Caldimonas brevitalea: one gene and its partner. The protein of the gene in region 1 interacts with the protein of each later gene in a pairwise test. Links are inferred from orthologs where the notes say so. Each region holds a gene or a part of one and is shown on either strand. Other genes may lie near its edges. The genes, in order: zapD and ftsZ.

What was found.
Region 2: the proteins of zapD (region 1) and ftsZ interact in binary tests that used the Escherichia coli proteins (3 or more experiments, as listed by UniProt). The link is inferred for Caldimonas brevitalea from one-to-one orthologs.

The regions. Positions count from the first base shown.
Region 1 is NZ_CP011371.1:5,433,787-5,440,497, reverse strand. What follows is about bases 2,408-5,387. They hold zapD (cell division protein ZapD), read right to left. Parts: upstream 4,284-5,387; coding sequence 3,531-4,283; downstream 2,408-3,530. Other genes in these bases: AAW51_RS22970 (prepilin peptidase), read right to left, coding at 5,101-5,387; coaE (dephospho-CoA kinase), read right to left, coding at 4,450-5,070; AAW51_RS22985 (DNA gyrase inhibitor YacG), read right to left, coding at 3,310-3,531; AAW51_RS22990 (NUDIX domain-containing protein), read left to right, coding at 2,861-3,292; AAW51_RS22995 (ATP-binding protein), read left to right, coding at 2,408-2,864. Also shown: AAW51_RS23010 (pyrimidine 5'-nucleotidase), read left to right, coding at 1-574; nucleoid occlusion factor SlmA, read left to right, coding at 568-1,206; ligase-associated DNA damage response endonuclease PdeM, read left to right, coding at 1,216-1,869; more of AAW51_RS22995, read left to right, coding at 1,983-2,407; more of AAW51_RS22970, read right to left, coding at 5,388-5,955; AAW51_RS22965 (type II secretion system F family protein), read right to left, coding at 6,257-6,711. UniProt on the Escherichia coli protein: Cell division factor that enhances FtsZ-ring assembly. Directly interacts with FtsZ and promotes bundling of FtsZ protofilaments, with a reduction in FtsZ GTPase activity.
Region 2 is NZ_CP011371.1:1,333,843-1,340,547, forward strand. The notes cover bases 1,686-4,659. They hold ftsZ (cell division protein FtsZ), read left to right. Parts: upstream 1,686-2,550; coding sequence 2,551-3,768; downstream 3,769-4,659. Other genes in these bases: ftsA (cell division protein FtsA), read left to right, coding at 1,686-2,444; lpxC (UDP-3-O-acyl-N-acetylglucosamine deacetylase), read left to right, coding at 3,997-4,659. Also shown: AAW51_RS05890 (D-alanine--D-alanine ligase), read left to right, coding at 1-380; AAW51_RS05895 (cell division protein FtsQ/DivIB), read left to right, coding at 407-1,207; more of ftsA, read left to right, coding at 1,215-1,685; more of lpxC, read left to right, coding at 4,660-4,932; AAW51_RS05915 (hypothetical protein), read left to right, coding at 4,952-5,140; AAW51_RS05920 (Uma2 family endonuclease), read left to right, coding at 5,325-5,906; AAW51_RS05925 (protein adenylyltransferase SelO), read right to left, coding at 6,018-6,705. UniProt on the Escherichia coli protein: Essential cell division protein that forms a contractile ring structure (Z ring) at the future cell division site. The regulation of the ring assembly controls the timing and the location of cell division.

The DNA of each region.
Region 1 (6,711 bases):
GCGGCGCGACTATTGGCGCCGCTATGGCGCGACCCTGCTGGGCCTGGTGCGCCACCACCAGATCAGCGCGACCGACTTCCTGCATGTGACCCACCAGTTGCCCGGCTTGGAGGAGCGCCTGCGCGCGCATGCACATGACAAGGCGGCGTTGAAGCGGCTGCCCGGGCGCAAGTACGTGTTGACCAACGCGCCCGCGGCCTACGCGCGCCGGGTGCTGGCCGAGCTGCGGCTGAGCGCTTGCTTCGACGGCCTGTTGTGCATCGAGGACATGCGCATGTTCGGCCACTTCCGCCCCAAGCCCGATGCGCGCATGCTGCGGCACGTGCTGGCGCGTCTGAAAACGCCCGCGCATCGCTGCGTCCTGGTCGAAGACACGCTCGCACACCAGAAATCTGCACGCAAATTGGGGATGCGGACGGTGTGGATGCAGCGATACGTGAGACGCAATTCACACGGACCCGAAGTAGGTGTTTACGTGCTGCGTCGTCCGACTTACGTGCATGCGAGAATCCGCTCGCTACAAAAGTTACGCGAGCTGTCATGTCCGAAAACAATGCCCCTATCACTATGGTGACCTCGTCCCCGGACCTGCCCTCGGAGGGAGGGAGTGACGTTCCGGCGCGCAAGCGGCCCAAGCCTGGCGAGCGCCGGATCCAGATCCTGCAGACCCTGGCCGGCATGCTGGAGCAGCCGGGCGCCGAGCGCATCACCACCGCGGCCCTGGCCGCCAAGCTCGACGTCTCCGAAGCCGCCCTCTACCGGCACTTCGCCAGCAAGGCGCAGATGTTCGAGGGCCTGATCGAGTTCATCGAGCAGAGCGTGTTCACGCTGGTCAACCAGATCGCCGAGCGCGAGCCGCAGGGCGTGACGCAGGCGCAGAAGATCGCCGTCGTCGTGTTGCAGTTCGGCGAACGCAACCCGGGCATGACCCGCGTGATGGTCGGCGACGCGCTGGTGTTCGAGAACGAACGCCTGCTGGTGCGCATGAACCAGTTCTTCGACCGCATCGAGTCGCAACTGCGCCAGAGCCTGCGTAGCGCGGCCGATGCCGGCGGCTCGGTGACGCCGACCGTGGACGGCACCGCGCTGGCCTCGGCGTTGACCAGCTTCATCGTCGGCCGCCTGCACCGTTATGCCCGCTCGGGCTTCAAGCGCTCGCCCAGCGAGCACCTCGAAGCCAGCCTGAAGCAACTCGTCGGAGGCTGACCGCCCGCGGTGCTGACCACGCAGCTACAAGGTGAGCCGCTGACGCTGCTGCCCGAGAAGGCAGCCTACCTGGCGGCGCACCAGACCTTGCTGGTGGCCGATGCACATATCGGCAAGGCGGTGTCGTTCCGACGCTGGGGCGTGCCGGTGCCGCGCGGCACCACGGCCGAAACGCTGGCGGTGCTCGACACCCTGCTGCAGCGCACCGCGTGCCGGCGGGTGGTCTTCCTTGGCGACTTTCTTCATTCGGCGCGTGCCCACGCACCGGGCACGCTGGGCGCCTTGCAGCGCTGGCGCGACGCGCATCCCGACCTCGACCTTGTGCTGGTGCGCGGCAACCACGACGACCGCGCCGGGGACCCGCCCGCTGCCCTGCGCATCCGCTGCGTCGACGAGCCGTACCGGCTCGGGCCCTTCGCCTTGTGCCACCATCCACAACAGGTGGCCAACGCCTATGTGCTGGCCGGCCATTTGCATCCCTGTTTCAACCTGAGCGGCCGTGCCCTCGACCGTTTGCGCCTGCCGTGCTTCTGGCTCGGTCCAGCTGTCGGCGTGCTGCCGGCGTTCGGCGCCTTTACCGGCATGCATCGCATCACCCCGGCCGGAGGCGATCGGCTGTTCGTGACGGCCGACGGCCGGGTGATGGAAGTGCCGCGGGGGTGAGCGCCGCCCGAAGGCGCTCGCGCCGCGGTGCGCGCCACGGGGGTGTTCCAATGAGCGCCGCTACACTGCGTTCGCCAGCCTCCACTGACCCACCAGACCTGTCTGTCACCAAGATGCCTGCTGCTTCCCTGGACGCCTTGATCGCGCGAGCCGAAAGCTTGCTCAGCCGCCTCGAGGCGGTACTGCCCCACCCGCTGACGGCACCCGACTGGTCGGCCTCGGTGGCCTTCCGTTACCGCAAGCGTGCCGGGTCGGCCTGCCTGGAGCCGGTGCGCCATGTCGCCGGCATCCTGTTGTCCGACCTGCGCGAGGTCGAGGGCCAGAAGGAACGGCTGTGGCGCAACACCGCGCAATTCGTCGCCGGGCGGGGCGCCAACAACGCCTTGCTGACCGGCGCACGCGGCACCGGCAAGTCGTCGCTGATCAAGGCCTGTTTGAACGAGTTCGCCGGGCAGGGCCTGCGGCTGATCGAGGTGGACAAGACCGATCTGGTCGATCTGCCCGACATCGTCGACCTGGTGGCCGAGCGCCCCGAGCGTTTCATCGTCTATTGCGACGACCTCAGCTTCGACGAGGGCGAGCCGGGCTACAAGGCACTCAAGTCCATCCTCGACGGCTCGGTCTCGGCGTCATCGGCCAATGTGCTGATCTACGCCACGTCCAACCGCCGGCACCTGCTGCCGGAGTACATGAAAGAGAACCTCAGCTACCAGCACACCGAGGACGGTGAGGTGCACCCCGGCGAGGTGGTCGAAGAGAAGATCTCGCTGTCCGAACGCTTCGGGCTGTGGATCAGCTTCTATCCCTTCAGCCAGGCCGAATACCTGGCCATCGTGGCGCAGTGGCTGCGCAGTTTCGGCGTCGACGAGCCGGCCATCGAGGCGGCGCGGCAGGAATCGCTGGTGTGGGCGCTGGAGCGGGGCTCGCGTTCGGGGCGGGTGGCGTACCAGTTCGCTCGCGATTACGCCGGTCGGCGCGAGGGGGGCACACGGTGAGCCGCACGCCGGTGGACGTGGCGGTGGGCGTGCTGATCGACGCCAAAGGCCGCTTTCTGTTGACGTCGCGGCCCGAGGGCAAGGTCTACGCGGGCCACTGGGAATTCCCCGGCGGCAAGCTCGAGGCCGGCGAAACGGTCGAAGCGGCACTGCGGCGTGAACTGCACGAGGAGCTGGGCATCACCATCGGGTCCGTCCACCCCTGGAAGGTCGAGATGGTGGACTATCCGCACGCCCTGGTGCGCCTGCACTTCTGCAAGGTGTACGAATGGCGCGGCGAGTTCGAGATGCGCGAGCGCCAGGCCATGGCCTGGCAGACGCTGCCGGTCGAGGTGCACCCGGTGCTGCCGGGCACCGTGCCGGTGCTGGCCTGGTTTGCCGAAGAGCGAGGCTTCAGCGGCCCGACCCACCCTGGCGCCGTGAACTGAGCGACACCGGCGCGCCTTCAGCGTGCCGCACCGCTACCGTTCTCGTCGTCGAGGCCGTCCTGCCGCGGCGTGCTGTCCTCGACACGGTAGCTCTCGCTGGCCCAGGCGCCGAAGTCGATGTTCTTGCAGCGGGCGCTGCAGAACGGCCGGTACGGGTTCTCGGGCCCGTACACGCTTTCCCCTTTGCAATTGGGGCAGGTGACGGTGCGCCGCACGGGCGCCGGTTTCTGAGGGTCCATCAGCACAACGCGAGTTCGAAATTCGCTTCTTCGTTCGCGGGGCGCAAACGGCCCTCGGGGTCTTGGCGCATCAAGCGGATCGACACCATCAACCGGTGGCCGCTGATCTCGGGGATCAGGCCCAGGGTGGGGTCGATGCGCACCCGCAGCAGCTGGAAGGTGCGTCCGGTCGGCAGGCTTTGCTGGTACTGGCCGTGCTGGGCCAACACCTTGTGCGGCATGCCCGAATCACGCAACAGGCCCAGCAACAGGTTCAGCGCCTCAGCCAGCGGCAGCAGGGTGGACACCCATTGCTGCAGGTCGGCCTGGCGCTGTGCCGGCGGCAGCTGCTGCCAGGCGTAATAGGCCGGCAGGTCGAACTCGCAGGTCCCGCCGGGGATGCTGATGCGGCTGCGGATGCTCATCAGCCACTCATTGGTGGTCAAGGCATGGCCGGCCTTGCCGGGCAGCTGGTTGAGGCCGTTGAAGGCGTGGTCGATGCGGCCGATCACGTCGTCCAGTACACGCTCCGAGATCGACGGGTTGCCTCGGTAGCCGTTCAGCAGTGTCTTCTGCCGTTCGAGGTCCTTCAACAGGTCGGACTTGAGGTCGGCGCGCGAGGCGACGTCGATGATCTCGAAGATCGTGGCGAGCGAGTAGTGGTGGTCGACTGGGGCTTCTCGCGGCATCAGCTGGGCCAGTCGGTCGAACAGGTGTTCGAGCCGCAGCATCGTGCGGATGCTTTCGTTGAAGGGGTATTCGTACAGTGTCAAGGCAGGTTTCCTCGGTCCGCAGGCGCCGGGCCGTCGGTGGGCGAAGCTACGCGGATTGTTTCACAGGCATTGCCCCCGGCCAAACCCACGCAAGACACCGTAACAGGCGAGGGCCTGTTCTCACAATATGGCGCCGACGTTGCAAGGTTGACGTCGACGAGTGCCCTCAGCCGGCGGGGCTGTCGAGCTGCCAGCGCTGCCAGACCGCGCGCACTTCGGCCTCGAGTTCTTGCAGCGTCAGGCCATCGTTGCAGATCACCACGTCGGCGGCGGCCAGCCGAGCGGCGCGAGGCGCCTGCTGCGCGATGATGCGCTCGACCTCGGCTGGTGCCAGCTGCGATCGCTGCACCACCCGCTCGACTTGCGTCTCGGGTGTGCAGTCGACCACCAGCACCCAGTCGACCAGCGCACGCCAGCGTCCGGACTCGACCAGCAGCGGAACGTCGAACACCACCGGCTGACCCGGGGTGGCCAAGGCGGCCTGCCGCACCGTCTCTTGCCCGATCAAAGGGTGCAGCAGTCGCTCGAGGCGGGTGCGGGCCGAAGGGTCCTGGAACACCAGCGACCGCATGCGGGCGCGGTCCAAGGCGCCCTCGGCATCGATGAAGTCATCGCCGAAGGCGGTCCGCAGGGCCGGGATGGCCGCGCCGCCGGCTGCGCTCAGCGAGCGGGAAATGGCGTCGGTGTCGACAATCAGCGCGCCCAGGTCGGCCAACATCGCCGCGACGGTGCTCTTGCCGCTGCCGATGCCGCCGGTCAGCCCGATCCGCCGTGAGGTTGCTGTCATGTCGCGCGTGTCCTTGATGGGGTGTGATCCTCAATACCAGCCGAGCCAGGCCGACACGGTCGATGGGCCGATCAGGAACACGGCGATGCCGGCCCCCGCGAGAAAGGGGCCGAACGGCACATAGCGGTCTTCGCGCAGTTGGCCGGTCGCCTTCATCCCCAGGCCCACCACGGTGCCGAGCACCGACGCGATGATCAGCACCGGCAACAGCATCGACCAACCGAGCCACGCGCCGATGGCGGCCAACAGCTTGAAGTCGCCGAAGCCCATGCCTTCCTTGCCGGTGGTCAGCTTGAACAGCCAATAGACCGCCCACAAGACCAGGTACCCGGCCACCGCACCCCACAAGGCCGTGCCGAGTGGCAGGTTCCAGCCCAGCGCGGCGGCGACCAGGCCGGCCCACAGCAAGGGCAGCGTGAGGTCGTCGGGCAACAGCGTGGTGTCCCAGTCGATGAAGGCCAGCGCCACCAGCACCGCCATCACGCCGCACCACAGCAAGGCGCTCGGTTGCGGGCCGAGCTTCCAGGCGACCGCACCGAACAGGACGCCGGTGAGCAACTCCACCAGCGGATAGCGTATCGAGATGCGCGCCTTGCATTGGGCGCACCGTCCACCCAGCCGCAGCCAACCCAGCACGGGCAGGTTCTCGTGCCAGCGGATCGTGTGCCCGCAGTGGGGGCAACGTGAACGCGGCACCGCGAGATTGAACGGCGCGCCTTCTTCCGGCAAGGGCAGTTCGAGCATCTCGCAGGCGTCACGCTTCCATTGCCGCTCGAGCATGACCGGCAGGCGGTAGATCAGCACGTTGAGGAAACTGCCCACGCACAGCCCCAGAAGGCCCAGCGCCAGCGGCGACAGCCACCAGTGGAGAAGTTCAGCGTTCATGCGATGAAGGGGGCGAGAGGGGGTTCGGCGGGAGACTGTCGAGAGGGAGCAAGGCGCGCCGGATCGGCTCCACCGCAACCGCCCCTGGAGGCAGCAGGATATCGGCGCTGTTGCGGCGCGGCGTCGAGCCCGATCGCGGAGGCCGACGGCCTGGGGCGCCGCGCTGCGGCGGCGTCACGCGCGCAGGGCACGCCGTGCGATGAGGCGTCGCCTTTTCAATTGGGCCGGCTGCCGGGAGCCGTCCTGCCTGCCGGCGCGCCCGCCTTCGCGGTGTGCCCGGTGATGCAGGCCGGCGCACCGCTCACACCACCTGACCCAGCTTGAAGATCGGCAAATACATCGAGACGACGATGCCGCCGATGATGCTGCCCAGCACCACGATGATGACGGGCTCCATCAGGCTGGACAGACCCTTGACGGCCTCGTCGACCTCGTTCTCGTAGAACTCGGCCGCCTTGTTGAGCATGTGGTCGATCGAACCGGATTCTTCGCCGATCGCGCACATCTGCAGCACCATGGTCGGGAACACGCCGGTGCTCTGCATCGACATGGTGAGGCTGGAGCCGGTCGAGACGTCTTTCTGAATCTTCTCGGTCGCTTCGGCAAACACGGCGTTGCCAGACGCGCCGCCCACGGAGTCGAGCGCCTCGACCAGCGGCACACCGGCCGAGAACATGGTGGCCAGCGTGCGGGTCCAGCGCGCCACGGCTGACTTGTTGACCAGCGGTCCGAACATCGGCACGCGCAGCAGCAGGC
Region 2 (6,705 bases), 4.1 Mb from region 1 along the record:
CCTGCCCGGTGCTGGGCGAAGGCGCCGGCGCGGAAGCCTTGCCGGTGATCCGCATCGTCGCGCCCCAGGGCAATTACGACTACCAGAACAAATACTTCACCGACGTCACCCAGTACCACTGCCCGAGCGGCTTGCCGCAGGACGAGGAAGCCGAGATCCAGCGCCTGGTGGTGCAGGCCTTCCGCACGCTCGGCTGCCGCGGCTGGGCACGCGCCGACGTGATGATCCGTGCCGCCGACCGCAAGCCCTTCCTGCTCGAGATCAACACCTCGCCCGGCATGACCGGACATTCGCTGGTGCCGATGTCGGCCCGGGCCGCGGGCATCAGCTATGAGCAGCTGTGCCTGTGGCTGGTGACGCAGGCCTCGCTGAACCTCTGAGGCGAGGGCCCGCCACGACCGAGACCATGCAATCCACGACACCTCTGGACATCCGACTGATGAACGCGACCGCCGCCCTGCTCTACACGCTGGCGGCGCTCGGCTTCGTCTGGATGACCGTGTCGTGGGCCGCGCGTTGGCCGTTGTTTTCGATCCGCGCCATCCGCATCGAGGGCGACGTGACACGCAGCAGCGAAACGACCATCCGCGCCAATGCGACGCCCAAGCTGAGCGGCAATTTTTTCAGCATCGACCTGGAACGTACACGCCAGGCCTTCCAGTCGGTGCCCTGGGTGCGACGCGCCACGGTGATGCGGGTCTGGCCCAACCGGTTGCTGGTGCGGCTGGAAGAACACCGCGCCGCCGCCTACTGGGGCGAGAACCGGTTGGTCAACACCTACGGCGAGGTGTTCGAGGCCAACCTCGGCGATGTCGAAGACGACCGCCTGCCGACCTTGTCCGGGCCCGATGGCAGCTCCCGTCAGGTGCTTGAGATGGTGGCACCGGTGCAAACGGCCGTGCGGCGCATGGGCGCCGGCATCGAACGCCTGACGCTGTCGGACCGCGGCTCGTGGAAGGTGGCACTGGACAACGGCGCCGAACTCGAACTCGGCCGCGGCGAGGCCGGCGAGGTGCTGGCACGGCTGGACCGTTTCGTGACCTCGTGGCCCCAAGTGACCGAGCGCTACCCCGGGCCGCTCGAATACGCCGACCTGCGCCACCACAACGGCTATGCGGTGCGCATCGAGGGCATCACGACCGGTATCCCCGGCGGCGCGAAACCCGGCGCAAGACCCGGCTCCCCAGCCGGTGCGAATAGAAACTGAGAGCAAGATGGCCAAGGAATACAAAGATCTCGTTGTCGGCCTCGACATCGGCACGGCCAAGGTGATGGCGGTGGTGGCCGAGGTGTTGCCGAGCGGCGAGCTGCGCGTGGCCGGGCTGGGCGTGGCGCCGTCGCACGGGCTCAAGCGCGGCGTGGTGGTCAACATCGATGCGACGGTGCAGTCGATCCAGCAGGCGCTGAAAGAGGCCGAGATGATGGCCGACTGCAAGATCACGCGGGTCTACACCGGCATCACCGGCAGCCACATCCGCGGGCAGAACTCGACCGGCATGGTGATCGTGCGCGACAAGGAGGTCACGCCGATCGACGTCGCGCGGGTGGTCGAGACCGCCAAGGCCATCAACATCCCCAACGACCAGAAGCTGCTGCTGGTGGAGCCGCAGGAGTTCGTGATCGACGGCCACGAGGTCAAGGAGCCGATCGGCATGAGCGGTGGCCGCCTCGAGGTGAAGGTGCACATCGTCACCGGCGCACAGAGTGCGGCCGAGAACATCGTCAAGTGCGTGCGACGCTGCGGGCTCGAGGTCGAGCAGCTGGTGTTGAACCCCTCTGCGTCCAGCCTGTCGGTGTTGACCGAAGACGAGAAAGACCTGGGCGTGGCGCTGGTCGACATCGGCGCCGGCACCACTGACGTGGCGATCTTTACCGACGGCGCGATCCGCCACACCGCCGTGATTCCGATCGCGGGCGACCTGATCACGAGCGACATCGCGATGGCCTTGCGCACGCCGACCAAGGACGCCGAGGAGATCAAGGTCGATTTCGGCGTCGCCAAACAGCTGCTGGCCGACCCCGACGAACAGGTCGAAGTGCCTGGCCTCGGGGACCGGGCACCCCGCATGCTCTCGCGACAAGCATTGGCCGGCGTGATCGAGCCTCGCGTGGAAGAAATCTTTTCACTTGTGCATCAAGTCATCCGTGAGAGCGGCTACGAAGAGCTGCTGTCGTCCGGCATCGTGCTCGCCGGCGGATCGGCGGTGATGCCGGGGATGGTCGAGCTGGGCGAGGACATTTTTCTAAAACCGGTGCGCAAGGGGATCCCGACTTACTCGGGCGCACTGCACGACATGGTGGCCAACCCGCGCTCGGCCACGGTGATGGGACTCTTGGAGGAGGCGCGCCTTGCGCGTGTGCGCGGTCATCGGGCGGCTCAACAGGCCGGTTCGGTGAAGACGCTCTTTGGCCGGGTCAAGGACTGGTTTATCGGGAACTTCTGAGCGGCCGACCGCCGAGCGACGGGCCATGTACCCGCCGCCCAGGTCGATCCCGTTCATGTTTGATTGATGTGTGTGTAGGCAACTGCTAGTGACGAAGGAGGTCCAAATGCCTATTGAGATGATCGAAGAGTTCAATCTGGGTACCCAGATCAAGGTGATCGGTGTGGGCGGTGGCGGTGGCAACGCCGTGGACCACATGATTGCGCAGGGCGTGCAAGGTGTGGAATTCGTTGTGGCGAATACCGACGCTCAAGCCCTCAACCGTTCGACCGCCCACAAGCTGATCCAGCTGGGCACCACGGGCCTCGGCGCCGGCGCCAAACCCGAAGCCGGCAAGGCTGCGGCGGAAGAAGCCGTGGACCGCATCCGCGACTGCATCTCCGGCGCCAACATGCTGTTCATCACGGCCGGCATGGGCGGCGGCACCGGCACTGGTGCGGCACCGGTGATCGCGCGTGTCGCGAAGGAAATGGGCATCCTGACCGTCGGCGTGGTGACCAAGCCGTTCGAGTTCGAGGGCGGCCGCCGCATGAAGCAGGCCGACACCGGCCTGAACGAGCTGGAAGCGAATGTCGATTCGCTGATCGTGGTGCTCAACGAGAAGCTGCTCGAAGTGCTGGGCGATGATGTCACCCAGGACCAGGCGTTCGCACAGGCCAACGACGTGCTGAAGAACGCCGTGGGCGGCATCAGCGACATCATCCACATCCCCGGCCTCGTCAACGTCGACTTCGAAGACGTCAAGACGGTGATGAGCGAGCCGGGCAAGGCGATGATGGGCACCGCCATCGCGCAAGGCCCGGACCGCGCCCACAAGGCCGCCGAGGCCGCCGTGGCCTGCCCGCTGCTGGAAGGCATCGACCTGTCGGGCGCGCGCGGCGTGCTGGTGCTGATCGCGGCAGCGCGCGGCACCTTCAAGCTGAGCGAAAGCCGCAACGCGATGAACACCATCCGCCGTTATGCCGCCGACGATGCACATGTGATCTACGGCACGGCGTACGACGACAGCCTGGGCGACGCGCTGCGCGTCACGGTGATCGCGACCGGCTTGTCGGCCAACTCGCGCCGTCAGCAGGCCCCGATCAGCGTGGTGCACTCGCAGCCGGCGCTGCGCACCGGCACCGACAACATTCCGGTGTTGAACAGTGCGGTGCATGCCGAGCGGCAGGGCAGCCACCACTCGGGGCATGACTACAGCAGCCTGAACACCCCCAGCGTGTGGCGTTCGGGGCGCACGCAGGCGGCGGCCAAGGTGGATGCGCTGGCGAGCAACGGGATGGACGAAATCGAAATCCCCGCCTTCCTCCGCAAACAAGCCGATTGAGCGGAGTGCTCGGCTGCTGCGCGGGGCGATCTGCGGGCTGTGGTCCTCGCCGTACGGGAGTACGGCTGCGGTCCTCGCCCGCACCTCGCCCCGCTCGCGACGCCGATCACCCCGCTCAATCTCGCTGTCGCGGCCACTTCGTACGGTTTTGCCGGCTGCCCTGCCGGGTAATCGCTGCGATCAAAAGCTTCGACTGCGGGGAAAGTGCTGATTGCCTAAAATGCGGACATGCTTCAACAACGCACTCTCAAATCGCTGACGCGCGCCGTCGGCGTCGGGTTGCACAGTGGCCAGCGTGTGGAACTCACGCTCCGGCCGGCGGCGCCTGACACCGGCATCGTGTTTCGGCGGGTCGATCTGCCGGTGCCTGTCGAGATTCCGGTCTCGGCGGCGGCCGTGAGCGACACCCGGCTCGCGTCGACGCTGTCGGCCGGGGGTGACCCCGGGGCGCCGAAAGTGCACACGGTGGAGCATCTGATGTCTGCCTGCGCAGGCATGGGACTCGACAATCTGTATGTCGACATCACCGCCGAGGAAGTCCCGATCCTGGACGGCTCTGCAGCCTCCTTCGTCTACCTATTGCAGAGCGCCGGGATCGAGCTTCAGAAGGTGCCCAAGCGTTTTTTGCGCATCAAGAAGCCGGTCGAAGTGCGTGAAGGGACGGGCCCGACCCTCAAGTGGGCCCGCCTCGATCCCTTCCACGGCTACAAGCTTTCGTTCGAGATCGATTTTGATCACCCGGCGGTCGACCAGACCGGGCAGCGGGTGGTGTTCGATTTCTCTTCCGGGCGCTATACCCGCGACATCGCACGCGCCCGCACCTTCGGTTTCACCAAAGACGTCGAGATGATGCGCTCGCGCGGCCTCGGGCTGGGCGGCAGCATGGACAACGCGATCGTGGTCGACGACTACCGCGTGCTGAACAGCGACGGTTTGCGCTACGACGACGAGTTCGTCAAGCACAAAATCCTCGACGCGATCGGCGACCTTTACGTGGTCGGCAAACCTCTGCTGGCCGCTTACAGCGCCTACAAGTCGGGCCATGCGCTGAACAACAAGCTGCTGCGCGCGGTGCTGGCCGACGCCAGCGCCTACGAGATCGTCAGCTTCGACGACGAGGCCAAGGCGCCCTCAGGCTTCGCGCAACTCGCGCCGGTCTGGTAGGGCGATAGCGGAGCCTGACATGTTCGCGTTGATCCGCGTGCTGATCGGGCTGCTGCTGATGGGCTCGGTGGTGTGCTTCGGCCTGTACCTGATCACGCGCCAGGCGCGTTACTTCCGCATCGGGCTGGCCATCGTCAAGTGGACGGTGATCGCCGGGCTGGTGTTTTTCGGCGTGTTGATCTTCGAGCACTTCGTGCTGGACAGCTGAGCCTGAGCCGCGGCCGTCCGACCGCCTCGGTCACACGCCGGTGTGGAGGGCAGCGAAGGTCGCGGAAGTTGCGTGGGTGCCGGCCGCCCAGCAGCGACTGGGGCGCTTCGGCTACCGACGGATTCATGACGTCTTGCGAGCCGACTATGATGGTATGCATTGCGCCCTATCAGCAGGCAGCCACATGGGACTCCCCATCTCGACTATGACCCTGGCCGACTTCCTGGCCTGGGAAAGCCAGCAGGACACCCGGCACGAGTTCTTCCGCGGTGAGGTGTTCGCGATGACCGGCGGCTCAGCTCGGCACAACCGCGTGATCCTCAACCTGGCTGCGCACCTCGGCTCGCATCTGGACGGCACACCCTGCCAGGTCTTCGCGGAGTCGATGAAGGTGCAGCTCGCCGACGAGGCCGTCCTGTATCCCGACGTCATGGTGACCTGCGGTAAGGCCCAGGCCGGCGACGAGCAGACCATCACAGACCCCAAGCTCATCATCGAAGTGCTGTCGCCCTCGACAAAGGGCTACGACAAGCGCAACAAGTTCATTCTCTACCGCAGCCTGCCCACGCTGCGCGAGTACGCGCTGATCGACCCGGCTTCACGCGAGGTCGAGGTGTTCACCCTGACGGCAGACGGCTGGCTGCTGTCGGATCAGTCGCGGGCCGCGGACCTGGCCCTTGCCAGCATCGACTGCCGGATGCCGATGGAAGCCGTCTTCAAAGGTGTGGAAGTTGCGCCGTCGGAAGGGAAGGGCGCGGTGGCGTGACCGGTGCAGGAGGACGTTGTCACCTCCGCGTCAACGCAACTGCCGGCCTCTGCGGGCCGACCAACGGTGTCGCTCCCGCTGATCGGGCGGCCTTCGGCATTCGTTACGGAATCAGGTTCCGCAGAAGGTCTGATAGCAAGCGGTCACGTCAGACGGCGCCGGTTCTGCATAAGGCGTGTTTTCCGGCGTTTCCTCATAAGGCCGTCGCAGTGCGGCCAGCAGCTGCTGGAACGGCCCCAGGTCGTCGTCGTGGGTGGCTGCCGCGAGCGCTTCCTCGACACGGTGGTTGCGGGGGATCACCCAAGGGTTGACCCGGCGCATCCGAGCGGCCCGCCCCGTGCCGTCAGGCGCGGCAGCATCCTCGCTCGCACAGCGCTCGCGCCAACGGCCCAGCCAGGGTTCGAGCGCTTGCGGCGCCTGGAACAGCCCGCGCAGCGCCGCTTCGTCTCCCTCGGCGGCATCGGCCAGCCGCCGCCAACCCAGCGTGAAGTCAACGGCCTGCGCGTGCAGCAGCGCCAGCCAGTCCTCGGCCAGCGCGGTGTCGGCAGGGTCGTCGTCGGCTGTCGCGCGCTGCAGACCGAGCTTGGCGCGCTGGCCGGCGAGCAGTGCGCGTGCGTACCAGTCCGGGAAGGCGTCGATCACCTCGGTGGCCTGGCCGAGGGCCTTCTCGATGCCTGCCTCGGTCATGTCCTCGGCAATCAACGGCAGCAGGGCCTCGCCGAGCCGGGCCAGGTTCCAGCGGGCGATCAGCGGCTGGTTGCCGTAGGCGTAGCGGCCGCCGTGGTCGATCGAACTGAAC